2 regions of the Kribbella jejuensis genome follow, and region 2 is predicted to be linked to the other one. Evidence: riboswitches for the same ligand, from Rfam matches in the RefSeq annotation. Region 2 holds a riboswitch; the other holds the start of a gene.

Region 1 (3,399 bases), on a different contig from region 2:
CCCCTCGGGATCGAGCATGATGACGTTGGCGAGTACGCCCGGAGCCCAGAACTCCTCGCGCACCTGCACGGCCCCCAGCTTCACCAACTCGGCCGCCTTCGCGCGCATCCGTTCAACGGCCGCGGCATCGTGCTCGTCCGAACCGGCGACCCGGATGTCGATGTGCAGCCGGTTCTTCGAGGTCTTGGGCTCAGGAACGCGGAGGAACCCGATCGCCGGACCGACGCCGTCGGGGTCCACGATCGACCCGCCGTCGGGATAGTCGTACCCCGGCTCGAGGATGTAGCCGAGCGCGGCCGCCCAGAACTCGGCCAAGCGCTGTGGGTCGTTGGCGTCGCCGCCGATCGTCCATTTGGTCGCCATGCCCGGCGACGATAGCCCGGGTTCCGGACGGAGTACGCCCGGAACCCGGAAGCCAACTCAGCCGCCGGCGACCGCCGGGATGATGGAGACCTGTCCGCCGTCCTTGATCGCGGTCTGGAGCCCGTCGGCGAAGCGGACGTCGTCGTCGTCGACGTACACGTTGACGAACCGGCGCAGCTCGCCCGCGTCGTCCAGTACGCGGCCCTTGATGCCCGGGTACGACGCGTCGAGCGAGTCGAGCACCTCGGTCAGCGTCGTACCCTCGGCCGAGACCTCGGAGACGCCCTGCGTGTACGGCCGCAGGATGGTCGGGACGCGAACGCTCACACTCACTGCAGGCCTGCCTTCACGAAGGCGTCGTACGACGCGGGGATGGTCACCTTGGGGCCGACCCGGTCGGCCACGGCGTCGAGCGTCTTCAGCCCGTCGCCGGAGTTGATGATCACGGTCTCGGCGTCGGGGTCGAGCTGCCCGGTCGCGATCAGCTTCTTCAGCGTCGCGACCGTCACCCCGCCGGCAGTCTCGGCGAAGATGCCCTCGGTCCGGGCCAGCAGCTGGATACCTTCGACGACCTCTTCGTCGGAGACGTCCTCGATGGCTCCGTTGGTCCGGCGGGCCACGTCCAGCACGTACGGCCCGTCGGCCGGGTTGCCGATCGCGAGCGACTTCGCGATGGTGTCCGGCTTCACCGGCTTGACCACGTCGTGCCCGTCGCGGAACGCCTGCGCCACCGGGGAGCAGCCGGTCGCCTGCGCGCCGTACACCTTGTAGTCGGTGGCGTCGACCAGCCCGAGCTTGCCGAGCTCGGTGAAACCCTTGTCGATCTTGGTCAGCTGCGACCCGGACGCGACCGGGATCACGATCTGCTGCGGCAGCCGCCAGCCGAGCTGCTCGGCGATCTCGAACGCCAGCGTCTTCGAGCCCTCGGAGTAGTACGGCCGGACGTTGACGTTGACGAACGCCCAGCCCTCCTCCTCACCGGCGATCTCGGAGGCGAGCTTGTTCACGTCGTCGTAGTTGCCGTCGACGGCGACCAGCGTCCCGCCGTACACGGCCGTGGTGATGATCTTGGGGCGCTCGAGGTCCTTGGGAATGAAGACCACGGAGCGGATGCCGGCCCGGGCGGCGGCCGCGGCGACGGCGTTGGCCAGGTTGCCGGTGGACGGGCAGGCGAAGACCTTCATGCCCAGCTCACGGGTCGCGCTCAGCGCGCTCGCCACGACCCGGTCCTTGAAGGAGTGGGTCGGGTTGCCGGAGTCGTCCTTCACCCACAGCTTGCGGAGGCCGAGCTCGCGGGCCAGGTTCTGGGCGTCGACGAGCCGGGTGTAGCCGGGCTCGGTGTTCGGGAAGCTCGCCACGTCGACGGGGACGGGGAGCAGCGGCTGGTAGCGCCAGATGTTCTTCGGGCCGGCCTCGATCTGCTCGCGGGTGATGGCCGGGTACTCGTACCCGACCTCCAGCGGACCGAAGCACTCCATACAGGCGTAGAACGGACCCAGCGGCGACTTCGCGCCACAGGCGCGACAGCTGAGGTGCGTACCGTTGCCAAAGGCACCTTCACGGATGGTGTGGGTACCGGCGGCGGTCAGGCTCATGAGTGAGGTTTCCCCTCTCATCTTCCCCGGTCGCCGGATCTCGGCGCGGGACGGATTTGGCACCGGTCCCTCGCTGTCGGCCCGGACGGGCCTACGGCGGGGAGGGTTGCCGGGACGTCAACGGGCCGTTTCCCTCAGTCCCTCTGGATGAGCTCCCCCGAGATTACCCAATCGGGTCCATATTGTGTCCCGTGATCCCACCATCCGAGACGCAGGATCTCAGCCCCGGACCCGGCCGCGGCGCTCCAGGAACCGCATCACCGGCGTCGCCGCGATGCCGTGCAGGGCCACGCTCAGGATCACCGTGAACCCCAGTGTCGCCCAGAGCCACGGCAGGTCGTCCCGGAAGTGCACGCCGACCGCGGCCAGGTAGTACACCGACGAGACCCCGCGGACCCCGAACGCGGCGGTCGCCCACCGCTCGGACGCGAGCATTTCGGACCGTGCGAGGGACAGCCAACCGATCACCGGGCGCACCACGAGGACCAGCAGTACGCCGAGAGCCGCACCGGCGGGCGTGAGCGGCTTCAGCAGACCCGCCGTGACCGCGGCCCCGAGCAGCAGCAGGATGCCCCAGGTCAGGATGTGTTCCAGCTCACCGATGAAGTCGTGCAGTTCCGCGTGGAAGTCGTGCTTGCTCTCCACCGAGCGCAGGGTGAGCGCGGCGACGAAGACGGCGATGAACCCGTACCCGTGCAGCACCTGCGTGAGCCCGTACACGCCCACCGTCATCGCGAGCGCGAGGATCGGCTCCCTGGACTCCGACAGCCGCAAGCTCTTGGCCGGCGCCGAGAACGTCATCCGGCCGAGCAACCACCCGGCCCCGAACCCCACCGCGACCCCGATCACCGACTTGCCGACGATGTCCCAGGCGACCCACTGCCAGGGCGTGAAGCTCTTGGTCGCGATGAACACCGCCAGGTACACGAACGGTGCCGCCATCCCGTCGTTCAGCCCCGCCTCGGAGGTGAGGGCGAACCGCACCTCGTCCTCCTCGTCGAGCTCCGCGTCCTCGCCGGTCGTCGGGCCCTCGACCTGTACGTCGGACGCGAGCACCGGATCGGTCGGCGCGAGCACGGCCGCCAGGAGCAAGGCGGTCGCCGGGGCCAGCCCGAGCAACCAGCCGACGCCCGTCAGTGCGGCGATCCCGGCCGGCATCGCGACGAACAGCAGCCTCCACGTGACCGACCAGGTCAGCAGGCTGATCGGCCGGTCGATCGCGAGGCCGACGCCCATCAACGCGACAATGACAGTCAGCTCGGCGAGGTGCTTGGTGAGCTCCGGTTCGATCATCGGGCTGAGGTGCGACCGATCTACGCCGAGCCCGAGCAACAGTCCCGCGGCGACGAAGGCCATCGGCGCCGAGACGGCGTACCGCCGGAGCAGTCGCGGCAGCACAGCGCCGAGCAGCAACGCCAGGCCCGCGACGAGATACAGCCCG
Region 2 (3,399 bases):
ACACCGGCTCATCCGTCGCATCACGACTGCGCAGCAGCCGGCCCAGGTGCCACAGCACGACGTACCAGCCGAGCGCGGCCAGGCCGCCTGACATCAGGCCGGACAGGACCAGCCGTACGGCGGTTTCCCCGCCGAGGCCACCGTCCGCCCGGCCGAGCTCAACCATCGCACCGATGATCGCGAAGACCACCAGCGCGCCGAGGACGACGTACCGGACCCATGCCGCCACGGAGTCACCTCGAGCAACCACGGGAGGCGTACGGCGGTACCAGCGGTACAGCCAGACCGCAGCGGGAGGACGGCCGCGGGGTGGGCCAGGGTGAAGGGCACGGTCAGGCGCCTGTGACGCCGTCCAGTTGTTCGCGGAGCAGGTCTGCGTGGCCGCAGTGCCGGCCGTACTCGCCGATCAGGTGGATGTAGATCATCCGCAGCGTCGACTCGGTACCGCCGAAGGTGAACCGGTCGTCCAGCGAGTGGTTCGCGGCCGCCTCGTCGGAGAGCTTCCATTCGGCGATCAGACCGTCGTACGCCGCCTGCGCGTCGGCCGGGTCGATCAACTCGAAGTCGGCGTCCTTGCCCAGCTCCGGAGCGAACAGCGGCTCGGCCGGGTCCGCGGCGAAGTGGATGCGGAACCAGATCCGCTCGACCTTGGTCAGGTGCCGGATCAGACCGAGCAGCGAGAGGTTCGACGGTGGCGAGGGGCGTTCGGCCAGCTGTTCCGCGGTCAGGCCGGCGCACTTGTACAGCAGCGTGGTCCGGTAGAAGTCGAGATATCCCTGCAGCAGTTCGCGTTCCGGAGGGGTCAGCGAGCCGTCGGGCCGCTCGACCTGAGGGGCGGTCCACACCGCGGGGTCTGACGTCATGGGGACATCCAACACGACGACCTGGTCAGGGGTTCACGGGCGGCGCCCAGCCAGGTCGCGGAACCAGGCAGAACGGGTGGCCGGCCGGATCCTCGTACACGTTCCCGGCCAACCGCTGCGCTCCCAGCGCGAGCACCTCCACCCCAGCCGCGTCGACGTCGTCGACCATGACGTCGAGGTGCATCTGCTGCGGCCGTTCAGGGTTCGGCCACTGTGGGCGCTGATGGTCAGGCGCACGCTGGAAGGCCAGGCCGGAGGTGTGGTCGTCGTCGGCCACGACCACCCAGTCGTCGCTCTGGTACGTCACAGGCTTGCCGAGCAGCGCCGAGTAGAACTGTGCCAGCGCGTGCGGATCCGGGCAGTCGATCGCGAGGTGGTGCAGTCGTCCGATCATGTGCTCATTGTGCGCGTCTCAGGATACGTGCAGTTGTCCCGGAATGTGAGATTCGCACTGGCGGGGGTCGTGGCCTGTTCGTTACCGTTCTCGGCAGGTCATGAGTGTCAGCGACAAGCCCCGGCTCGCTGGCCGGCAACCCTCCTCCGCGGTGGGGTGCCCCGGGTGAAGACCAGGCCGTGCGGATACCCCGTTCGGCAAGCGCGGACTTCCTGGGAGCAGAACCATGTCGATCCTCTCCATCCTCGAACCGGCCAGCGCGACGACCGCCCGACCGACCGTCACCCGCCAGGTCACCGGCACCATCCCGAGCACGGTCGGCTCGGACCTGCTGGTCCCGCTCGCCGACGGCCGGGTCACCGATTACGCGAACTTCGACCACGGTGCGAGCGCGCCCTGTCTGGAGTCCGTCCGGGCCAGCGTCGAGGCAGCGCTCCCGTCGTACGCCTCGGTGCACCGCGGCAACGGGTACGCCTCGCGCATCACTACCCAGTGGTACGAGCGGGCCCGCGCCGAGGTCCACGCCTTCGTCGGTGCGCGCCCCACAGACCAGGTGATCTTCACGCGGCAGACGACCGACGCGCTCAACCTGCTGGCGCACGCGGTGCCGCAGGACGCGACCGTCATCGTCTTCGAGTCCGAGCACCACGCCGCGCTGCTCCCCTGGCCGGCCGAGCGGACCGTCCGGCTGAAGGCCCCGGCCAGCCCGGCCGAGGCCGTCACGAACGTCGCCGACGCGCTCCGTCAGGCGCCCGAGGGCCCGCGGCTCGTCGTCGTCACCGGCGCGTCGAACGTGACCGGTGAGATCTTCCCGATCGCGGAGATCGCCAAGGTGGCCAAGGCGCACGGCGCCCGGGTCTGCCTGGACGCCGCCCAGCTCGCACCGCACCGCCCGGTCGACATCACCCTCCTGGATGTCGACTGGGTGGCGGTGTCCGGTCACAAGCTCTACGCGCCGTACGGCGCCGGTGCCCTGATCGGCCGCTCCGACTGGCTCGACGCCGCCGACCCGTACCTGTACGGCGGTGGCGCGACCCACGCGGTCACCAGCGACACCGTGGTCTGGTCGACCGGCCCGGCGCGGCACGAGGGCGGCTCCCCCAACGTCATCGGCGCGATCGCGCTGGCGAGTGCCTGTGCCGCGATCAGCAAGCACCGCGATGCGATCGAGCAGCACGAGCGCAGCCTGCTCGCCCGGCTCCGTACCGGACTCGCGCAGATCGACGGCGTCACGACGTACTCGATCTTCGGTGAGGAGGCCGACCGCGTCGGCACCGTGTGCTTCACCGTCGACGGCCTGACCTCCACCCTGGTCTCCGCGGCGCTCAGCGCCGAGTACGGCATCGGTGTCCGCGACGGCAAGTTCTGCGCCCACCTCCTGGTCGGCCACCTCCTCGGCAACGCCCCCGAGCACGGTACGGCGGTCCGCGCCAGCCTCGGCCTCGGTACGACGCGCGAGCACGTCGACCGCCTCGTCAACGCCGTCCGCACACTGGCCACGACCGGCCCGCGCACGGAGTACGCAGAAACCGCCCACGGCTGTCAGCCCTCCGACGACCCCCGCGACCTCCAGGCCCCGCGCATCTGGTAGTCGGCAGCGCTTCCTACTGCTCAGGAGGTACGAGACCTACATGGTGAGCAGCGAACGCCAGTAGGTCGGCCCACTCGGCGGCGATCATGGCGGCGGGCTTGCCGAAGCCGTGGCCGGTGTTGACCTCTACCCGGGTCAGGATCGGCGCGGGCCCGGACTGTGCGTGCTGCAGGGCGGCAATGTACTTGTGGCTGTGCAGCGGTACGACCCGGTCGTCGTGGTCGCCGGTGACGACGAGCGTTGCCGGGTACGCCGTCCCCTCGGAGACCCGATGCAGTGGCGAGTAGGCCAGCAGGTCCTCGAACTGGTCCGGGTCGTCCGGGGAGCCGAAGTCGGAGACCCATGCCGCGCCGACGGTGAACTTGTGGAAGCGGAGCATGTCCAGCACGCCCACCCCGGGCAGTGCGACCTTGAACAGGTCCGGCCGCTGGGTCATCACCGCTCCGATCAGCAGTCCACCGTTGCTGCGGCCGTGCGCCGCCAGTTGATCGGGCGTCGTCACGCCGGTCGAAACCAGGTGCTCGGCGATCGCGATGAAGTCGTCGAAGACG

What was found. A riboswitch is a leader RNA that binds a small molecule or an ion and turns the genes downstream of it on or off. The one in region 2 is predicted to bind S-adenosylmethionine.
Region 1: it holds a riboswitch for S-adenosylmethionine, as region 2 does, so the genes downstream of both, thrC (threonine synthase) here and FB475_RS34140 (aminotransferase class V-fold PLP-dependent enzyme) in region 2, are expected to answer to the same signal.

What each region holds. Positions count from the first base shown of each region.
Region 1 is NZ_VFMM01000002.1:275,650-279,048, reverse strand. It holds gene FB475_RS21270 (VOC family protein) at 1-363, opposite strand, end outside; gene FB475_RS21265 (ubiquitin-like small modifier protein 1) at 421-696, opposite strand; gene thrC (threonine synthase) at 693-1,958, opposite strand; SAM riboswitch class I at 1,973-2,112, opposite strand; gene FB475_RS21255 (cation:proton antiporter) at 2,178-3,399, opposite strand, start outside.
Region 2 is NZ_VFMM01000004.1:274,516-277,914, forward strand. It holds gene FB475_RS34125 (hypothetical protein) at 1-229, opposite strand, end outside; gene FB475_RS34130 (DinB family protein) at 333-863, opposite strand; gene FB475_RS34135 (VOC family protein) at 889-1,257, opposite strand; SAM riboswitch class IV at 1,354-1,467, shown strand; gene FB475_RS34140 (aminotransferase class V-fold PLP-dependent enzyme) at 1,484-2,848, shown strand; gene FB475_RS34145 (prolyl oligopeptidase family serine peptidase) at 2,862-3,399, opposite strand, start outside.